3 regions of the Streptomyces sp. NPDC014861 genome follow, and region 2 is predicted to be linked to each of the others. Evidence: riboswitches for the same ligand, from Rfam matches in the RefSeq annotation. Region 2 holds a riboswitch; each other region holds the start of a gene.
What was found. A riboswitch is a leader RNA that binds a small molecule or an ion and turns the genes downstream of it on or off. The one in region 2 is predicted to bind cobalamin.

Region 1: another riboswitch for cobalamin. It lies ahead of ACF1BN_RS08905 (ABC transporter substrate-binding protein); the one in region 2 lies ahead of cobN (cobaltochelatase subunit CobN).
Region 3: another riboswitch for cobalamin. It lies ahead of ACF1BN_RS08265 (hypothetical protein); the one in region 2 lies ahead of cobN (cobaltochelatase subunit CobN).

Annotation. Positions count from the first base shown of each region.
Region 1 is NZ_JBIBWV010000003.1:514,969-521,852, reverse strand. Features, by position in the region: gene ACF1BN_RS08925 (iron-siderophore ABC transporter substrate-binding protein) at 1-258, opposite strand, end outside; gene ACF1BN_RS08920 (translation initiation factor IF-2) at 1,120-1,857, opposite strand; gene ACF1BN_RS08915 (glyoxalase superfamily protein) at 2,043-2,375, opposite strand; gene ACF1BN_RS08910 (deoxynucleoside kinase) at 2,879-3,541, shown strand; cobalamin riboswitch at 3,638-3,761, shown strand; gene ACF1BN_RS08905 (ABC transporter substrate-binding protein) at 3,848-4,909, shown strand; gene ACF1BN_RS08900 (FecCD family ABC transporter permease) at 4,906-5,982, shown strand; gene ACF1BN_RS08895 (ABC transporter ATP-binding protein) at 5,979-6,773, shown strand; gene ACF1BN_RS08890 (SRPBCC family protein) at 6,796-6,884, opposite strand, start outside.
Region 2 is NZ_JBIBWV010000012.1:174,538-181,421, reverse strand. Features, by position in the region: gene ACF1BN_RS23815 (precorrin-2 C(20)-methyltransferase) at 1-713, opposite strand, end outside; gene ACF1BN_RS23810 (precorrin-8X methylmutase) at 743-1,378, opposite strand; gene ACF1BN_RS23805 (cobalamin biosynthesis protein CobG) at 1,381-2,631, opposite strand; cobalamin riboswitch at 2,711-2,846, shown strand; gene cobN (cobaltochelatase subunit CobN) at 2,886-6,509, shown strand; gene ACF1BN_RS23795 (ABC-F family ATP-binding cassette domain-containing protein) at 6,506-6,884, opposite strand, start outside.
Region 3 is NZ_JBIBWV010000003.1:354,659-361,542, reverse strand. Features, by position in the region: gene ACF1BN_RS08270 (PP2C family protein-serine/threonine phosphatase) at 1-852, opposite strand, end outside; gene ACF1BN_RS08265 (hypothetical protein) at 1,095-2,459, opposite strand; cobalamin riboswitch at 2,628-2,767, opposite strand; cobalamin riboswitch at 2,848-2,981, shown strand; gene ACF1BN_RS08260 (prenyltransferase/squalene oxidase repeat-containing protein) at 3,086-5,938, shown strand; gene ACF1BN_RS08255 (hypothetical protein) at 5,935-6,884, shown strand, end outside.

The sequences.
Region 1 (6,884 bases), on a different contig from region 2:
GTCCTCCTTGAACCAGTCCACCGCGCCGACCGGCTTGATCCCGAGCGCCAGCACCGCGTCCTGGTCCGACAGACCCAGCGTGACGACCCGCTTCGGCTCCTTGTCGATCGTCGTGCTGCCGTACTTGTGCTCCACCGTCACCGGGAAGACCGACGGCGCCCCGCTGCCGGACGTCACGGCCCCGGGCTTCGCCTCCTCCTTCTCCGAGCCGCCACCACAGGCCGACAGAGCCAGCCCGGCGACCACGACGACAGCCACACGCGGCAGTTGCCCGACGAACCGCGCCGGAGCGCGACGCGTACCAGTGAACACAGATGTTCCTTTCGAGGGTTCTCACGATGCCGCCCCGCCCGCGCGTCGCGGCGGCGCTGCCCTTCGGGAGCGAGGCGTTCGGGAATCAGGCCGGATCCGGGCCGGAGGAACGGAGGCCCGGTGAGCCGGGCCCGCGTAAGCGGCCGGCGGTGACGGCGGGGGAAGCGGCGGACGGAGCGCGCCTCGCGTGAACCGGAGGGACGCGGCATGAATGGTCCTGAGCCATCGCGATCCCCCTCCCGATTTCAGCTTAGGGGAGGCTAACCTGACAAGGGTGGGCCTGTCGAGCGGAGTTCGGGAGACGGAGAGAGGTCCCTCACCTCTCCGCCGACGCCCGGCGCACCGAACGGTGAAGATCTCTTCCTGTCGATCCTCCGCTACCACCATGCGTCACATGACGCACATCGCCAAGGGCGTGAACCTCCCTGTGCCCAAAGCCCCGTTGAGGGTCGCCGTGGGACACCGACGCGCCCCTCGTGGAAGCTGCGGCGCTCCTGCTGAACGCGGCGGGCAGGTCGCCGACTGGGGGGAGCTGGACCTGCCGCGCGTCGAGCGCGACGTGGAGCGGGTCCTGGGGGTACGACGTGGGGCTCGCGGGCCTGGCACAGGACTTCGGCGGCGCAGCGGTGCGGGCCGCGCCCTGCTCGTCCCTCCGCCCGCCGGCGGCCGGCTGAAGCTCAAGGTGCGCCATTCCGGCACGTCCGGGAGAGGCCCCGGATCCCCGAGGGCCCGCACCTGGTCGTGATCGACAAGGGAAGACACACCACTGGGAGTTCACGCTCACCCCGCCCCCTTGAGCGGGGCCGCTCAGTGCGGCAGGGGCAGGGGGTTCAGGGCGTAGGCGACGTCGCAGCCGCCTTCCCCGGGCATGCGCTGGATCCTCGGGGGCGTCCAGACCTCCGGCTTCTTGCCGGGTGTCACGCGGGCGAGGACGCAGTCCTGGGGGTCGAAGCCGTTGCCCTTCAAAGACAGGTGGACGCCGACCCTGCCTCCGGACGCGAGCACCTCGGTACGGATCGCCGGGTCCAGGTCCAGGCCGGCGAGCGCACCGCGTACCTCCGCCTCGTCCGCCTTGCCGTCCTTCGAGACCTCGGAGAGTGCCGCGTGCAGCTTGCCGGAGGGCAGTTCGGGCGGGGCGGGAGGCGGGGCGAAGGTCAGCGGGAGGTTGTCGGGGCAGTCGACGTCACGAGGGACCTCGCGCCACTCCGCCGCGGGCGACACCCGCACCTCGAAGCAGCGGTGCACGACGATCTCCTGGACGTCGAACCAGCCGTCGTACGCGGAGCCGGAGGTGCGGACGACCACGTCGACGCCGTCGCCTTCGTGCGTCGACGTGCCGCTCAGTCCCAGGACTTCCACGCCGTCGATGCCGGAGGCGGAGCGCCCGACCTCCTCCGCGGTACGCGGACGCTGGCTGTGGAGCCGCTCGCCCGCCTTCCGCGCCACCTCGCGCGCGGCGTCCGTCGCGTCCCCTTCGGAGTTCTGCAGCACACCGCAGCCCACGGTGAGCAGCAACAGCGGTACGAGCAACGGCAATCGGCGCATGCGCTCACCCTTCCGGTGCCGCGCGGGAGCGGGCGACCGCTCACGTACTCAGACCGGGGTAGGTGATCGTACTCAGCTCGTACGACGATCACCCGCGCCGCCCTGCCTTCCCACATCAGCCCTACGGCGTCCGTCCTTCGACATCAGCCCTCCGCCGTCCGCCCTGCGGCATCGGCCCTCCGGCGTCAGCCCTGCGGCGTGGCGATCCGCAGCCGGTTCCCGTCGGGGTCCCGCAGCTCGAACTCGCGCCCCCACGGGACGTCCTCCACCCGCGCGCCGAACTCGGCGGCGACGGCATCGACGTCGCGCACGCGGAGGTAGACCAGCGTGTCGGGGCGGGCGTCGCCCTCATGCTCGGACAGGAACAGGCGGACCCCGCCCCGGGCGACCTCGACGAACGCGGGGAATCCCGGTTCGAAGCGGTGCTCCCACTGCTGGGCGAAGCCCAGGCGCTCGTACCAGGCCACGGCCACCGCGGCGTTCTCCACGCGGAGAATGGGGATGACTTCCTCGTGCATGGCGGCATCCTCGCAGACCCCACTGACAGACCCCGCCGACCGAACCCACCGAACCCACAGGCCGACCCCGACGACCGACCCGATGACCGACCCGACCGGCGGACCACCCCGGGACCGCCACGTCCGAAAACCGCCGGCCCCGGGTGAAGATCCGTCCCCCTCGCCCGGCTCCCGGCCCCCGGCTCCCGGCTCCCGGCCTCCGGCTCCCCGGCCCCGCCGGCCGCTCCGACTCGCCCCAAGACCGGGGCGACCGCCCCCGACGCCGGGGCGGAGCGCTCCGGCCGGATCGTCATCTAAAATTTGACGCGGCTGCGGGGCCGCGGCCTGCCGCTTCGAGCGGCGGGCGCGGTACGGCCGGCCCATCGGGACCGCACGGCGTCGATCACGGAATGACCTTGATCACGTCTCCCCGGGGAATCGCCTGACCACCGGCGCGCGTCCGAGTGGTACGGGAGGCCCAGCTCCCCGTCCACGTACAGAAGACCCCCAGGGAGAAGTGAGGTATGCCGGTGATCTGCGTCGGAGGCATGATCGGGATCGGCAAGACGAGTGTGGCCGAGCTGCTCGCCAGGGAGCTGGGCACCGAGGTCTTCTACGAGAGCGTGGACGACAACCCGATCCTGCCGCTCTTCTACTCGGCGAGCCCCGAGGAGATCCAGGCGAAGCGCTACCCCTTCCTCCTCCAGCTGTACTTCCTCCAGACCCGGTTCGCCGCGATCAAGGAGGCGTACAAGCAGGACGACAGCGTCCTCGACCGGTCGATCTACGAGGACTGGTACTTCGCCAAGGTCAACCACGACCTGGGCCGGATCAGCTCCCTGGAGATGCAGGTCTACGAGGGACTGCTCGACGAGATGATGCGCGAGATCGAGGGGCTGCCTTACCGCAAGGCGCCCGACCTCATGGTCTATCTGAAGGCGGACTTCGAGACGGTCCTGCACCGCATCGGACTGCGGGGGCGCGACTTCGAGCAGGACGAGGGCCTGGTCGAGTACTACCGCACGCTCTGGTCCGGGTACGACGACTGGGTGCACCGGCACTACTCCGCCAGCGACGTCCTCGTCGTCGACATGAACAACACCGATGTCGTGAACAACCCCGAGGACGCCGCCCGCGTGGCCCAGGAGGTCAAGAACGCCCTGGCGGAGGTCGCGCACCGCGTCTGACCTGCGCGGGACCCCGGGCGGCGGCAAGATCCCCTGTGATAGCTTGCCCGGGCCAGTCGCACCTCTGTACGTATCGAGGCGGTACGTGCACGGGTCAGGGAATCCGGTGGGAATCCGGAGCTGACGCGCAGCGGTGAGGGTGACGGGCGGGACAACGGCCACTGGGCCCCTCGGGGCCCGGGAAGGCGTCCCGTCCGGACGATCCCGAGTCCGAAGACCTGCTGGCGCCCCGGAGGGCGCACCGCCGTCCGGGGAGCTCCGTACGACAGGCTCCGCGCATGAGCCGTGACGCAGAGGACTCCCGCCGTGCCCTTCGCACACCCCGTCCGCTCCGCCGTGCTGTTCGTGGCCGGTGCCGTTCTCGTCGCCGGCTGCGGCGCGGGCGACCCGGCCTCCGGGCCCTCGGGGAAGGGCCGGGACACCGGCCGGGGTTCCGGCGCGGCCGCCGGCCCCGTCGGTCTCGACAACTGCGGGCAGCGGGTCGAGGTGGCCGAGCCGCCCCGCCGGGCCGTGGCCCTCGACCAGGGATCGGCCGAGATCCTGCTCTCGCTCGGGCTGGCCGACCGCATGGTGGGCACGGCCACCTGGACGGACCCGGTCCTCAAGGGGCTGGAGCAGGCGAACGCCCGGGTCCCCCGGCTCGCCGAGCGGTATCCGTCGTTCGAGAAGGTGCTCGATGCCGAGCCCGACTTCGTCAGCGCCTCGTTCCTCTACACGCTGGGCAAGGGTGGAGTCGCGCCCCGTGAGCGGTTCGCGAAGCTCGGCGTGCCCACCTACCTCTCCCCCTCCGACTGCGTCGGCAAGGACAACAGCGGCGACGGCGACGGCGTGCGGACCGCGCCGCTGACCATGGACACCGTGTACGGCGAGGTCCGCGACCTGGCCAGGATCTTCGGGGTGCCGGAGCGCGGCGAGAAGCTGGTCGGCGAGCTCAGCGCCCGGGTCGCGAAGGCGAAGGCCGGCGCCGACTTCGGCGGCGCCTCCGTCCTCTACTGGTTCTCCGACTCCCAGGGCCCCTACATGGCGGGCTGCTGCGGCGCGCCGGGCATCGTGAGCGGGGTGCTCGGGGTGAAGAACGTCTTCGACGACACGAAGGAGGAGTGGCCGCAGATCAACTGGGAGACCGTCGCCGACCGCGACCCCGACGTGCTGGTGATCGCCGACCTGACCCGCAAGGCCCAGTCCGCCGAGAGCGCCGCGAAGAAGATCGAGTTCCTGGAGTCGCACCCCGTCACGCGGAACATGACGGCGGTGCGCGAGAAGCGGTACGTCACCCTCAGCGGCCAGGCCATGAACCCCACGATCCGTACCGTCGAAGGCATCGAACAGCTGGCCGCCGCGCTGCGGACGCACGGGCTCGCGAAGTGATCCGGCCGGGTCCGGCCGCCGGTCCCGCCGAGGCGGGCGTGGCCGGGGGCCGGCGCCGTGCCGCGGTCGGCACGGCGGTCGCGGGGACGGCCGGGGTCCTCCTCCTGTGCGTCTCCGTGGCGCTCGCCGTCACCATCGGTCCGGCCGACATCCGCGTCGCGGACGCCTGGACCGTGATCGTGTCGCACCTCGGCGGCGAGGCGTCCGCGCTGAGCCCCCTCCGGGAGGGCATCGTCTGGGAACTGCGGCTGCCGCGCACCCTCCTCGCCGCCGCGTGCGGCGCCGGGCTCGCGGTCTGCGGCGCGGTGATGCAGTCGCTGCTGCGCAACCCGCTCGCCGACCCCTTCGTGCTGGGCGTCTCCTCGGGCGCGTCGACCGGGGCGGTCTCCGTCGTCGTCCTCGGCGTGGGCGGGGGTGCGCTGTCCGTCGCGGGAGGGGCGTTCCTGGGCGCGCTCGGTTCGTTCGGCCTCGTCCTGCTGCTCAGCCACACGCTGGGCGGTTCGACGGACCGCGTCGTGCTGGCGGGCGTGGCCGCGATGCAGCTCTTCTCCGCGCTGACCTCGTTCGTGGTGATGACCGCCGCCGACGCCGAGACCACCCGGGGCATCCTCTTCTGGCTGCTCGGCTCGCTCGGCGGGGCGGACTGGTCCGACGTCGGCGTGTGCGCCGCCGTCCTGGCCGTCGCGCTGCTGGTGTGCGGCGGCTACGCCCGTACGCTGGACGCCTTCGCGTTCGGGGAGGACGCGGCGGCGACGCTGGGCGTGGCCGTGGCGCGCACGCGGCTGGTGCTGCTGTCGGTCACCGCGCTGCTCACCGCCGTCCTCGTCGCCGCGGCCGGCGCGATCGGCTTCGTCGGCCTGGTCCTGCCGCACGCGGTGCGCGCCCTCGCCGGCCCCGGTCACGCCAGGCTGCTGCCGCTGACCGCGCTCGCCGGGGCCGTCTTCCTGGTGTGGGCGGACACCCTCGCCCGCACGGTCCTCGACCCGCAGGAGGTCCCGGTCGGCGTGGTGACGTCGCTCGTGGGCGTCCCCGCCTTCGTCCTCGTCCTGTACCGCACCAGGAGCCCCCGATGACCGGCACGTCGACGTCGGTCCACGGCGGTACGGGGCTCCGCGCCGCCCGGGTCTCGCGGACGGCCGGCGGGGCACTGGTGCTGGACGGGGTGAGCATCGCGCCGCGTCCGGGCACGCTGACCGGGCTGCTGGGGCCGAACGGCTCGGGGAAGTCCACGCTGCTGCGCGTCCTGGCGGGCGTCCTCGCGCCGGAGACGGGGGTCGTGACCCTGGACGGCGAACGGCTGGGCGCGGTCCCACGCCGTGCGCTCGCCCGGCGGGTCGCCGTCGTCGAGCAGCACGCCGACACCCAGGTGGACCTCACCGTGGCGGACGCCGTACGCCTCGGCCGCGTCCCGCACCGCCGGGCGTGGTCGCCCCCGACGCCCGCCGACGAGGAGGCCGTCCGGTCCGCGCTCGCCCGCACCGGCCTCACCGATCGCGCGCACCGCGCCTGGCGCACCCTCTCCGGCGGCGAGCGCCAGCGCGTCCAGCTCGCCCGCGCCCTCGCCCAGGAGCCGCGCGAACTGCTGCTCGACGAGCCGACCAACCACCTCGACGTCCACCACCAGCTCGCCCTGATGGCCCTCGTCTCGGATCTGCGCCTCACCTGCGTCATGGCCCTGCACGACCTCAACCTCGCGGCGATGTACTGCGATCACGTGGTCGTGCTCCACGAGGGCCGCGTCGCGGCGGCCGGTCCGGTGGACGAGGTCCTCACCGCGGAGCTCGTCTCCGAGGTCTACGGCGTCCGCGCCGCGGTGACCCACCCGGACCCGGACGGCCGCCCGCACATCCGCTTCGTCCGCTGACCGCTCCCTCCGCGGGCGGCCCTCAGGCGGAGGACGCGGGCGCCGGCCGGTCCGCTCCGTGCTGCTCGCGGACGGCGATGCGGGCGAGCTTCGTCAGCATCATGCCGTTGC
Region 2 (6,884 bases):
ATACGGGAGGGGAGGACGGCGACGGAGAAGTAGGGGACGGACTCCGGGGCGACGTCGGCGAGGCGCTCGGTCCGCTCGCCCGCCATGAAGGCCCGCTCCACGTACCGGGCGTCGTCCAGCCGGCCCGCCCGCTCCAGGGCGCGCCGCACGGCGGGGAAGGTGCGGCCGAGCTTCATGACGACGGCCGAGTCGGTGCCGGCGAGCCGGGCCGTCAGCTCGTCCTCGGGGAGGGTGCCGGGGACGATCGTCAGGACCTCCTCGGCTTCGCACAGCGGCTCGCCGAGGCGGGCGGCGGCGGCGCTGACGGAGGTGACGCCGGGGATGACGGTGGTGTCGTAGCGGTGCGCGAGCCGCTTGTGCATGTGCTGGTAGGAGCCGTAGAAGAGCGGGTCGCCCTCGGCGAGGACGGCGACCGTGCGGCCCGCGTCGAGGTGGGCGGCGAGCCGGGCCGCGGCCTCCTCGTAGAAGTCGTCGAGGGCGCCCCGGTAGCCGCCGGGGTGGTCGGTGGTCTCGACGGTGAGCGGGTACATCAGCCGCTCCTCGACGTGGTCCTCGCGCAGGTGGGGCGCGGCGATGGAGCGCGCTATCGAGCGCCCGTGCCGGGCCGAGTGGTAGGCGACGACGTCTGCCCCGGCGATGGCCTTCACGGCGGCGAGGGTGAGGAGGTCCGGGTCGCCGGGGCCGAGGCCGACCCCGTACAGCTTGCCCTTCACGTGGTCCTTCCCCTGGCCCTTCACATCGGTCACTGCTGGATCTCCGGTTCGTGCGCGAGGGCGTTGAGGGCGGCGGCGGTGATGGCGCTGCCGCCGCGCCGGCCGCGGACCACGAGGTGGTCGAGGCCGAGGTCGTTGGCGGCGAGGGCGTCCTTGGACTCGGCGGCGCCGATGAAGCCGACGGGGATGCCGATGACGGCGGCGGGCTTCGGCGCGCCCTTCGCGATCATCTCCAGGAGGTGGAAGAGGGCGGTGGGGGCGTTGCCGATGGCGACGACGGAGCCTTCGAGGCGGTCCCGCCAGAGTTCGAGGGCGGCGGCGGAGCGGGTGGTGCCCAGCTCGGCGGCGAGCGCGGGGACGGCCGGGTCGGAGAGCGCGCAGAGCACCTCGTTGTCGGCGGGCAGCCGCTTGCGGGTGACGCCGGAGGCGACCATCTGGGCGTCGCAGAGGATGGGGGCGCCGGCCTGGAGGGCGGCGCGGGCGCGGGAGACGACCGCGGGGGAGTACGCGATGTCCCGGACGAGGTCGGTCATGCCGCAGGCGTGGATCATGCGGACGACGACCGTGGCGACGTCGGCGGGCAGGGCGGCGAGGTCCGCCTCGGCGCGGATCGTGGCGAAGGAACGGCGGTAGATCTCGGCGCCGTCTTTCTCGTACTCGTACATCCTCAGCTCTCCATCGATCGGGTACGGGCCGCCGCGACGGCCTGGGCCAGGGCGGTACGGGGGACGGGCGCGCCGTCCAGCAGATAGGTGTCGGAGTCCCGGGCCGTGACCTCGATCCGCGGGCCGTGCGGGTGTCCGCAGCGGCGCTCGCAGCCGGAGTAGTGCACGGGCAGCGGCCCGCCGGGCGCGCGCGCCGCGTCCGCCCGCACGTCGGCGAGGGACTTGGCGCAGCCGGGCGTCCCGGTGCAGGCGGTGACGCCGGTGCCCGGGTCGGCGGGGTCGGTGATCAGGCCGAGGGCGGCGAGCGCGGCGAGCCGGCCGGATCCCGCCTCCGGGGCGGCCAGGACCACGACGACGCCGCGCCACGGGGTGAGCCGCACCTCGTCCGCGCCCTCGCCGAGCGCCCGCAGTGCGTCGGCGGTCAGCCGGCCGAGGGGGGCGAGGACGTGCAGGGCGCGGTCACCGAGCGGGCCGGGGGCGGGCGGCGGCGCCGACGGGGGAACGAAGAGGGGTACGGGCTCCGCGGTGATCCCCGCGCGGGCCAGGGCGCCGGCCCAGTCCGGGAGGTGCCCGGGCGGGAGCTCGCGCGGGCGCCACGCGCCGGTGCCGGCCGCTTCGGCGGCGTCGAGGAAGGCGAGGGCGCAGGCGAGCGCGGCGGGCACGGCGTCGGCGGCGGTCAGCCGGAAGGCGCGGGAGCCGGCCGCGAGGAGCGCGGCGCCGCCCGGGCCTGCGACCAAGGTCACATCGCCGCCGAGGCCGGTGACGTCGCCGCGTCCGTCGTCGAGGACGAGGAGGAAGCGGCCGGAGAGGGCCGCCGCGCGGGGCTCCGCGCAGAGCGCCGCGTCCAGGTCCCGGGCCCACAACTGCACGTCGGCGTGGCCGAGTCCGTCGAGTCCCGAGGCCGGGGAGGCGACGATGTTCCGGACCCGCTCGTGGGTGGGGGAGGGCAGCAGTCCCGCGTCGTCGAGGAGCGCGGCGAGCCGGCCGCCGCAGCCCTCGGCCAGCCCGCGCAGCTCGGCGTTGCCGCGCGAGGTGACGGAGAGGCTGCCGTCGCCGAGCTCCTCGGCCGCGTCGGCCAGGATCGAGAGCTGATGCCTCGTCAAACGTCCTGCGGGGAGTCGGAGTCGGGCGAGGAAACCGTCGGCGGCGGCGTGCAGCCGGAGCGCCCCCGGGCACGCGTCGCCTCGGTCCCGTATGCGAGGTTCGCCCGCTTCGGGCGGGCTGGGCGGGGTCGGCGGCATGGCGGCGAGCATACCCACGGGAAACCGGGCGGCCACCGAGTGTGATCCGGCCGACTCCCCGGCCCTCTCCGGCCCGCCGACCTCACGATCTACTATGCAGAGCGGCATGGGGTCCCAGGACCCCGGGGAGGAAGCCCGGTGAGAATCCGGCGCGGTCCCGCCACTGTGAGCCCGAGCCGGCGACGGCCCGGGTGAGTCAGGAACTCCCCCGCCGTCCATACGACCACCCGGGGCGCGGACAACCCCGAGGAAGGCCTGAGCTCGCCATGCTCCTGCTGCTGTCGCACTCCGACACCGACCTGCTCAGCGCCCGAGCGGCGAACGCCGCCGCGCCCGAGGGCCCGGTCGCGTACCGCTTCGCCAACCCCTCCCGGCTCCCGCTCGGCGACCTCCCCGGTCTCCTCGACGGCGCCGAGCTCGTCGTCGTCCGCCTCCTCGGCGGCGTCCGCTCCTGGCAGGAGGGCCTCGACGCCGTCCTCGCCACCGGAAAGCCGGTCGTCGTCCTCAGCGGCGAACAGGCCCCCGACGCCCAGCTGATGGCCGCCTCCACCGTGCCGATCGGCGTCGCCACCGAGGCGCACGCCTACCTCGCCCACGGCGGCCCCGCCAATCTGGAGCAGCTGGCCCGCTTCCTCTCCGACACCGTGCTCCTCACCGGCCACGGCTTCGAGTCCCCGGCCGCCGCCCCCACCTGGGGCCCGCTGGAGCGCGCCGCGAAGGACGCGCCCGGCCCGACGATCGCCGTGCTCTACTACCGCGCCCACCACATGAGCGGCAACACCGCCTTCGTCGGCGCCCTCTGCGACGCGATAGAGGACGCCGGGGCCCGCCCCCTCCCGCTGTACGTGGCCTCCCTGCGCGCCCCCGAGGAGGAGCTGCTCGCCGTCCTGCGCGGTGCCGACGCCGTCGTCACCACCGTCCTCGCCGCCGGCGGCACCAAGCCGGCCGCCGCCCAGGCCGGCGGCGACGAGGAGGCCTGGGACGCGGGCGCGCTCGCCTCGCTCGACGTGCCGGTGCTCCAGGCGCTCTGCCTCACCGGCTCCCGCGCCGCCTGGGAGGAGAACGACGAGGGCCTGTCGCCGCTGGACTCGGCCAGCCAGGTCGCCGTCCCCGAGTTCGACGGCCGCCTCATCACCGTCCCCTTCTCCTTCAAGGAGATCGACGCCGACGGCCTGCCCGCCTACGTCGCCGACGCCGAGCGGGCCGCCCGCGTGGCCGGCATCGCCGTCCGCCACGCCCGCCTGCGGCACATCCCGAACGCCGAGAAGAAGCTGGCGCTCGTCCTCTCCGCGTACCCCACCAAGCACTCCCGCATCGGCAACGCCGTCGGCCTCGACACCCCCGCCTCCGCCGTCGCCCTGCTGCGCCGGCTGATCGCCGAGGGGTACGACTTCGGCCCCGAGGCCGACCTGCCCGGCCTCGTCTCCGGCGACGGCGACGAGCTGATCTACGCCCTGATCGAGGCCGGCGGCCACGACCAGGAGTGGCTCACCGAGGAGCAGCTGGCGAGGAACCCGGTCCGCATCCCGGCCGCGGACTACCGGCGCTGGTACGCCGAACTCCCGGCCGAGCTGCGCGAGCAGGTCGAGGAGCACTGGGGCCCGGCCCCCGGCGAGATGTTCCTCGACCGCTCCCGTAACCCGGAGGGCGACATCGTCCTCGCCGCCCTGCGCCGCGGGAACCTGCTCGTCCTCATCCAGCCGCCGCGCGGCTTCGGCGAGAACCCGATCGCGATCTACCACGACCCGGACCTCCCGCCGTCGCACCACTACCTCGCCGCCTACCGCTGGATCGCGGCCCGCGCCGAGGACGGCGGCTTCGGCGCCGACGCCATGGTCCACCTCGGCAAGCACGGCAACCTGGAGTGGCTGCCCGGCAAGAACGCCGGCCTCTCCGCCGCCTGCGGCCCCGACGCGGCCCTCGGCGACCTGCCGCTCGTCTACCCCTTCCTCGTCAACGACCCGGGCGAGGGCACCCAGGCCAAGCGGCGCGTCCACGCCACCCTCGTCGACCACCTCGTCCCGCCGATGGCCCGCGCCGACTCGTACGGCGACATCGCGCGCCTGGAGCAGCTGCTCGACGAGTACGCGCAGATCTCCTCCATGGACCCGGCGAAGCTGCCCGCGATCCGCGCCCAGATCTGGACCCTGATCCAGGCCGCCAAGCTCGACCACGACCTCGGCATGGCGGAGCGGCCCGACGACGACGGCTTCGACGACTTCCTGCTGCACGTCGACGGCTGGCTGTGCGAGGTCAAGGACGCCCAGATCCGCGACGGCCTGCACGTCCTCGGCGGCGCCCCGGAGGGCGAGGCCCGGGTCAACCTGGTCCTCTCCATCCTCCGCGCCCGCCAGATCTGGGGCGGCACGCAGGCCCTGCCCGGTCTGCGCGAGGCCCTCGGCCTGGACGAGTCCGCCGCGACCCGCACCGGCGCCGACGAGGCGGAGGCCAAGGCCCGCGCGCTGGTCGAGGCGATGGAGGCCGCCGGCTGGTCGGCGGACGCGGTCGCGGAGGTCGCCGCCGCGTACGGCCAGGAGGTCCGGGACGTGCTGCGCTTCGCCTGTGAGCAGGTCGTGCCGCGCCTCGCCGCCACCACCGACGAACTGGGCCACGCCGTGCACGCCCTGAACGGCGGCTTCGTCCCGGCCGGCCCGTCCGGCTCCCCGCTGCGCGGCCTGGTCAACGTGCTGCCGACCGGCCGGAACTTCTACTCCGTCGACCCGAAGGCCGTGCCGTCCCGGCTCGCCTGGGAGACCGGCCAGGCGCTCGCCGACTCCCTCCTGGAGCGGTACCGCACCGACAACGGCGAGTGGCCCACCTCGGTCGGCCTCTCCCTGTGGGGCACCAGCGCCATGCGCACCGCCGGCGACGACGTCGCCGAGGCGCTGGCCCTGCTCGGCGTCCGCCCGCTGTGGGACGAGGCGTCCCGCCGCGTCAACGGCCTGGAGCCCATCCCCCTGGAGGAGCTGGGCCGCCCGCGCATCGACGTCACCCTGCGCATCTCCGGCTTCTTCCGGGACGCCTTCCCGCACGTCATCGGCCTCCTCGACGACGCCGTCCGGCTGGTCGCGGGCCTCGACGAGCCCGCCGAGTCCAACCACGTCCACGCCCACGCCCAGGCCGACCTCGCCGAGCACGGCGACGAACGCCGGGCCACCACCCGCATCTTCGGCTCCCGGCCCGGCACCTACGGCGCCGGCATCCTCCAGCTGATCGACTCGCGGGACTGGCGCACCGACGCCGACCTCGCCGAGGTCTACACGGTGTGGGGCGGGTACGCCTACGGCCGGGGGCTCGAGGGCCGCCCGGCGCGCGACGAGATGGAGACCGCGTACAAGCGGATCGCGGTGGCGGCGAAGAACACCGACACCCGCGAGCACGACATCGCCGACTCGGACGACTACTTCCAGTACCACGGCGGCATGGTCGCGACCGTCCGCGCGCTGCGCGGCACCGCCCCCGAGGCGTACATCGGCGACTCGACCCGCCCGGAGACCGTCCGCACCCGGACCCTGGTGGAGGAGACCTCCCGGGTCTTCCGCGCCCGGGTGGTCAACCCGCGCTGGATCGAGGCGATGCGCCGCCACGGCTACAAGGGCGCCTTCGAGCTGGCCGCGACCGTCGACTACCTCTTCGGCTACGACGCCACGACCGGCGTCGTCGCCGACTGGATGTACGACAGGCTCACCCAGGAGTACGTCCTCGACGAGACGAACCAGGCCTTCCTGAAGGAGGCCAACCCCTGGGCCCTGCACGGCATCGCGGAACGCCTCCTGGAGGCCGAGTCGCGCGGCATGTGGGAGAAGCCGGACCCGGAGACCCTGGCCGCCCTGCGCCAGGTGTTCCTGGAGACGGAGGGCGACCTCGAAGGAACCGAGGGCGAGGACTAGATCCTGGCCAGGGCCCGGGCCGGGGCCAGTTCGAGGCGCCGGCCCGCGAAGCCCCGCCGGAGCCTGCGGTCGTGACTGACGATCACCAGCGTGCCCCGGTAGCCGGCGAGCGCGGCCTCGATCTCCTCCACGAGACCCGGGGCCAGGTGGTTGGTCGGCTCGTCGAGGAGGATCAGGTCCGCCGGCGCCGTCACGAGCCGGGCCAGCTCCAGCTTGCGGCGCTGGCCCACCGACAGCAGGCGCACCGGGGTGCTCAGGTCCCGTGCGGCGAAGAGCCCCAGGGAGAGCAGCTCGTCCTCGCGGCCCTCGCCGAAGGCCTCGCCGACCGTACGGGGGTCGGTGGGCGACGCCGTGTCCTGCCGGAGCAGCCCGGTC
Region 3 (6,884 bases), on a different contig from region 2:
GATGTCGGCGAGGCCCAGCCCCAGGGGCGGTCCCGGGTCGAGGTCGAGGGTGCGCACGGCGCCGCCGCGCAGCAGGACCGGCGGTGGGTGGCCGCAGGCCAGGACGCGGACCTCCCGGCCGTGCGGGGCGAAGTCCAGGAGGACGGCCGTGGCGAAGAGTTCCGCGTGCTCCGTGCGCGCCGAGTCGACCACCAGCCTGCGGTCCAGCCGTGCCGCGACCGCCTCGGCGTCCGCGTCGTCCAGGACGGCCTCGCGGAACGCCCCGAGGACGGACGCGACCGTGGCGACGGCCGACAGGCCGTGGCCCTGTACGTCGCCGAGGACCGCCCGCACCCCGTAGGGGCCGGCCCTGACGTCGAAGAAGTCGCCGCCCACCAGCGTGCCCGCCTCGGCGGCCCGGTAGAGGCTCGCGCAGCGCACGGGACCCACCCGCCGCCGCACCTCGGGGACGATGGCCCGCTGGGCCGTCTCGGCGACGGCCCGTTCCAGGTCGAGCTGCTCGTCCCTGCGCCCGCGGACGAAGGAGACGAAGACGCTCAGGGTGGCGACGAAGCCGAGGGTGACGAGGTCGGTGTTCCCCGGCCGGTCGAGGTGGAAGGCGGGCAGGGTCAGCAACGCGATCGTCGCCGCGCCGAGGAGGGCCGTGGCCAGCGGTCCGTACGCCAGGACGGCCAGCGGGGAGACGGCGCCGAGCAGGAAGCCGATGTCCACCGGGACGGAGTCGGTGAGGGACGCGATCCCCACCCCGACGAGCAGGAGCACGGGCAGGACCCGGACCCAGCGGGGCGGCGGCGCCCCGCGCAGCCAGCTCCGCCGGTACGCGCCGTTCACCGCCTTCCCCGGCTTCACCACACCACCAGGCTCCTACGCCGGTGGGCCCCGCGCATTCCACGCCTCGCGCCCCGGGGGCCGGCGGGACGTGCCGTCGACCCCCGGGGCCCGGCTTCAGGGGGTCCCCGTGATCGGTCCAGCCCTCGGGCGTCGCCACAGCGGGGCGGTCACTCACGGACGAGGAGCCGTCACGCGTGGCGACATGGGCCGGGCGGGCGGGCAGCGACGGGGGACGGCGTCCGCCCGTCGTGCCCCGGCCGCTGTCAGGCGCCCCAGCGCAGCGCGAGGGTGTCGCCGAGGTTGACGGTCGTCTCGCGGAGGGCTCCGGTGAAGGCGGAGCCGTCGGTGCTGACCTTCCAGGTGTTCGATCCGCTGTTGGCCTTGCCGTTGAGCGCGGTGATCGCACCGGTGCCCGACGCGGGGGTGACGCCGGTGACGCAGCCGGACGGGGTGGCCGCGCCCGTCGCGGCGGCGAGGACGTCCCCGAGGGTCGTGGTCGCGGCCGTGGGCGTGAAGGAGACCGCGCACACCTTGAGGTTGCCGGCGCCGTCGTCGACGGTGAGCGCGAGCTTGGTGGCGGTCCCCGGGGTGAACGCCGACTGGGCGACCCACTGGGGGGCGCCCGGGGTGACCGGCACCGGCGGGGCAGCGGTGAAGCCGCCTCCGGCGACCGCGCGCAGCGCGTCGATCGAGGAGTACGCGGAGGGAGTGGTGTCGGCGGGCTTGTACTTGAAGCCGCCCGCCGGGTTGTACTGGTTGGCGAGGAGGAAGTCGATCGGGGTCTTGGTGGCGAGGGTGGTGAACTCCGCCGACTGCGGGTTGAATCCGCAGGCGTTCAGGCCGGAGACGCCCCAGCCGTTGGAGCTGGTGTTGACGCCGTAGAGGGAGTTGAACGCGCCCGAGGAGCTGACGAGCTTGCCCTTGAGGAAGTTCTTGGCCTGAACGACGTCCGCGTCGGTGTTCGGGACGCCGGAGACGCACAGGGCGGCCATCGCGGCGCCGGTCATGTCGATGTCGCTCGCGGTGTTGATGGCGGTGGGGTTGCCCTCCACCTTCTGGTAGGTCCAGCCGCCGTCGTTGTGCTGGTTGGCGCGGAGACGGGCGACCATCGCGGCGGTCAGGGCCTGCGGGACGCGGGCGGAGCCGGCCTGGGTCTTCGCGCCGCCGAGGGCGAGAGCCGCGAAGACGGTGCCGTTGAAGTTGGCGGAGGGGCCGAAGTAGCCCGGCTCGGCGGTCTGCCAGTACGCGTAGATGTGCGCGATGAGGTTGCGCGAGGCCGAGACGCGGGCCGGGTCGATGCCGGCGGCGTAGGCGTTCAGCGCGCCGCGCTCGTAGTCGGTGACCACCGGGGTGGCGGACGGCCAGCCCGCCGTGGACAGCAGGTTGCGGTAGACGGTTCTGGCGTTCTTGGTGGTGTCGCCGCCGGGTGCCACGTCGACGACGGCGGTGCCCGCGGCGGCGAAGGCGCTGAACGCCCACTCGTTGGAGAGACCCGAGCCGGCGTACGAACCATCCGCTGCCTGGAGGGACTTGAGGTAGGCGACGCCGTTGGTCTTGGACGTCGCGATCTGCGCGGGGGTGGAGGTCGCGAAGGCGGGGAGCGTGCTGAGCGCGAAGGCGCCGAGCATCGCCGGCACCGCGAGCGCGAGACGGCGTGAGGTGCGGGGAAGGGACAAGGCGTGCTCCTGAAGTCGGCGGACGCCGGCCGCTCCGGTCGCACGCGCGCGTCGCCGTGCCGGAGCACGGCCAGGGCATGGCATGGCCGGGGACCGCCGTCCGGAACGCGTGGTACGGCTTCGAGTCGTGCGTCGCCGAATGGGCATTCGGGCTCGGGAAACGGCCCCCGCCGTCCCACACCGCTGCGCGTCAGCTCCGGCTTCGCACCGGATTCCCCCATGTGGCAGCCCAGGACGCTACCCGAACGGTGGAGGTACCGCCAGCGTCGTCCGGAGGGGCGTGCACGACGAGCGGTCGGGCCTCGCCGGTGAGACGCGGACCACCTTGACGGTGCCGACCGATCCGTGTTGCACTCCGGCTGATAAGCAATCAGCACCAGGGGAAGCCGGTCGAATTCCGGCGCTGACCCGCAACCGTAGACCCGGCTCGTCCCGGGTGAGTCGGAATGCCTGGGCTGGAACAGAGCACGAAGAACGCCGTCGCGGACTACGGCGTGGTCGTCACCGCCCCGCCACGGCGTCGCCGTCGCGAGGCCATCGCCACGTACGCACCCGCCCGGCAGAGACGAGGGGCCGCGGTGGGGACCGAACAGCAGGCGAGACGGTGGTCGGGGGCGGGACGACGCCTGGTGTCCGTCCTGACCGTCTCCTTTCTGACGCTCGGCGCGGGCCTGGCCCACTTCACGGCCGCCGCGCCGGCGAGCGCCGACCCGATCAAGAAGTGCACCCGCACCTCCGGCGCGATCGTCGCCGTCGACTTCGGCCACTGGGGCGGCCCCGTGGTGCGCGGCTGCGACGCCACCCCCACGACCGGCTACGAGCTGCTGCGGTCCGGCGGGTTCAGCACCACGGGTACGGAGCACGACGGTCCCGCGTTCATCTGCCGCATCGGCAACGGCTCGTTCGACCGGGGCAAGCAGTACCCCACTCCGGCCCAGGAGGACTGCGTCCTCACCCCGCAGGCCACCGCCTACTGGTCGTACTGGATCGCCTCACCCGGGCAGCGGAAGTGGACGTACAGCCCGCTGGGGGCCATGTCCCGCACGCTCAAGCCGGGCGACGTGGACGCCTGGGTCTTCGGCGGCACCGACATCGGCGGCACCAAGGGCCGGCCCACCTTCACCCCCGACGACGTCCGCGCGGAGGGCGGCGACCCGCCGGACCCGAGCGACCCGCCCGCCCCGAACGTGCCGCCGGGCTCGGTCGATCTGCCGGGCGCGGCCCGCTGGCTCACCGACCGGCTGACGAACGGTCAGCGGGTGGTCAACGAGGGCGACACGGTGCCGAACTACCTCGCCACCACCGAAGCGGCCTGGGCCCTGGCCGCCGCCGACGGCGAGAGCCCCGCGGCCCGCAGGGTCGCCGCCTTCCTGGCCAGGCCCGAGCACACCGACGCCTACGCCTACCCCGCCGGGAAGGACGAGGCGCCCGACGCCACCGCCGCCGCCCGCCTCGCGCTCGTCGCCGAGGCCACCGGCAGGGACCCGCGCGACTTCGGCGGCCACGATCTCCTCGGCGACCTCCTGGCGAACGTCTGCCTCAGCGGCTCGGACGCGCCGCAGCCCGTCCCCGGCTGCGCCACCACGGGCGATTTCCGTACGACGGGGCAGACCGAGGGGCAGGCCCTCGCCGTCATCGCCCTGTTGAACGGTGAGGTGACCCCGCCGGCCGAGGCGGTGACGCGGCTGGCTCAACTCCAGTGCGACGACGGCGGATTCCCGAGCTTCCTGATCCTGGACGGACAGGTCTGCGAGAGCGAGGCCGGGAGCACCGCGCTGGTGGCGCTCGCCCTCCAGCGGGCGGGCGGCCACAAGGCGGTCGTCACCAAGGCCCGCTCCTCGCTCAAGAAGGCCCAGTCCAAGACGGGCGCCTGGCCCGCCGTCTCGTACAGCGTCCCGGGCAGCGCCTACGCCACGGGCTGGGCGGCCCAGGCCCTGCGGGCCCTGGGCGACCGGGCGCACGCGGACGCGGCGGTCTCCTGGCTCTCCCGCCAGCAGCTCCCCGGCGGCGGCTTCGCCTTCGAGGAGGGCACCCCGGACCCGCTGCTCTACGCCACCACCGCGGCCCTCATCGCGGGCGCGAAGAGCGATCTGGTGACGCTGACCACGAAGGAGCCCGCGCCGCCGACCACCCCTCCGACCACTCCGCCCACCACACCCCCGACCACGACCCCTCCCACGACCGGGCCCACCACTCCCCCGGCCGGTGAGGGACCGGACCTCAAGAAGGGCTCGGCCTACCTCGCCGACCACCGGCGGCTGATCCAGGGCCGGTACTACGAGGGCAGCCCCCGCTTCGCCGACTACGGCCTGACCATCGACGGCGCGTACGCGCTCGCCGCCACCGGTCACGACAACGCCACCCTGCGCAACATCGTCGACTTCCTCGACAAGGGCGGCGAGGACGCGTCGGGTCGCGGTGTCCACGACTGGACGAAGGTCGGCACCAAGTACGCCGGCGGCGGCTTCATAGGCAAGGCGGCGGTCCTCGCCCAGTCCGTGGGCCGCGACCCCCGCGCCTTCGGCGGGAAGGACCTGATCGCCGCGCTCGCCCGGGGCGTCTGCCCGGCCGCGACCCCGGCGGAGCCCCGCAAGTGCGCCGGTGAGGGCAACTACACCTACGCCACCTCGGTCTTCTCCCAGTCCCTGGGCGTCATCGCCCAGGTCCGGGCGGGTGAGACGGCCGCCGCGGCCTCGCCGGTGGCGTACCTCAAGAGCCTCCGCGACCCGGCGACCGGCGCCTGGCCCAGCCTCATCGGCGAGCCGAGCGACATCGAGGTCGACTCGACGGCGATGGCCGCGATGGCCCTCGACCTGCTGCCCGACGCCGAGACGCAGGCGGCCGTGGACCGGGCCCTGGTGTGGCTGGCCGGGCAGCAGCTCCCCGACGGCGGCTTCACCGGCGCCTCCGGGAACTCCGTCAACTCGGCGGCGCTCGCCGTGCAGGGGTTGTCGCTGGACACCGGGAAGTACGCGGCCGAGATCGCGAAGGCCCGGAAGTTCCTGGCCTCGCAGCAGAACAAGGACGGCGGCTTCAACGTCAGCAAGGGCGGTCAGGCGGGATCCGACGTCCGGGCCTCCGCGCAGGCGGTCGGCGGGGCCACCGGCATCTCCTTCGGCACGCTGACGCGCGACCTGAGCGGCACCACCGCCGAACCGGTCCCGAGCCCGTCCGGGCCGCCCGCCTCCCCCTCGTCGACGCCCGTGATCATCACTCCGGGCGAGGACGGAGGCACCGCGAGCGGCTCCGGGACGTCCGGCACGGGAACCGGCGGAACCCAGGCGACCGGCGGCGCGAAGGGCGGCAGCCTCGCCGCCACCGGGTCCCAGGCCACCGCCCTCGCCGTCACGGCCGTCCTCCTGGTCGCCGCCGGCTGGGGCGCGACCCGCCTCGCCCGCAGGCGGCGCGAGACCGACGGCGGCCCGGCATGACCGCTCACCGCGTCCCGCGTTCCCTCACGCGTACGGGGACCGCGCAGGCGAACAAGCCCCTCAAGGGCCACTTCGCCCGTTCCCTCACGCGTGCGGGGACCGCGCTGGCGCTGACGGTGGCGGCCGTCGCCGCCGGGACGGCCCCGGCGGGGGCCGCCCCCCAGCCGATGGGGCAGTGCACCACGTCCTCCGGCGCCGTCCTCGCCGTCGACTTCAGCCACTGGGGAGGGCCGATCTACCGCTCGTGCGGGACGACCCCCACGACCGGGTACGAGCTCCTGAACCAGGGCGGCTGGCGGACCGCCGGCACGGGCCACGACGGCCCGGCCTTCATCTGCCGCATCGGCTACAGCGGTCACCAGGGAGGGAAGCAGTACCCGACGCCCCAGCAGGACGACTGCGTCCTCACCCCGCCCGCCTCCGCGTACTGGTCGTACTGGCACGCCGATCCGGGCGAGAACACCTGGGAGTACAGCCAGCTCGGCGCGATGCTCTACAAGCCCGCGCCCGGCAGCGTCGACCTGTGGATCTTCGGCGGCACGAACATCGAGGGGACCGAGGGGCGCCCCACCGTCACCCCCGACCAGCTGCGCGCCAAGAACACCCGGCCCACCGGGGGCGGTCAGCCGGTGCCCCACGACACCCGGACAGCGGCGTCGCTGCCGCCGGACGTCGACACCGGCCCCGCTCCGGAGAACCCGCCCCCGACGGAACCGCCGGCTCCGGCGACGACCGCTCCCGCGACGCGACCGCCCGCGCCGACACGCACCCCGACCCCCTCGCGGAGCCCTTCGCCGACCCCGTCGAGGACCGCGTCCCCGACGCCCGCCACGACCCCGCCGACGACTCCGCCGAGCCCGACCGCGACGACCGGCTCGCCGGCCGTCGCCGCCCCGGGCCCCGCGGTGGTCGACGCGGCGCCCGCCGCGGACGCCGCCGTCGACAC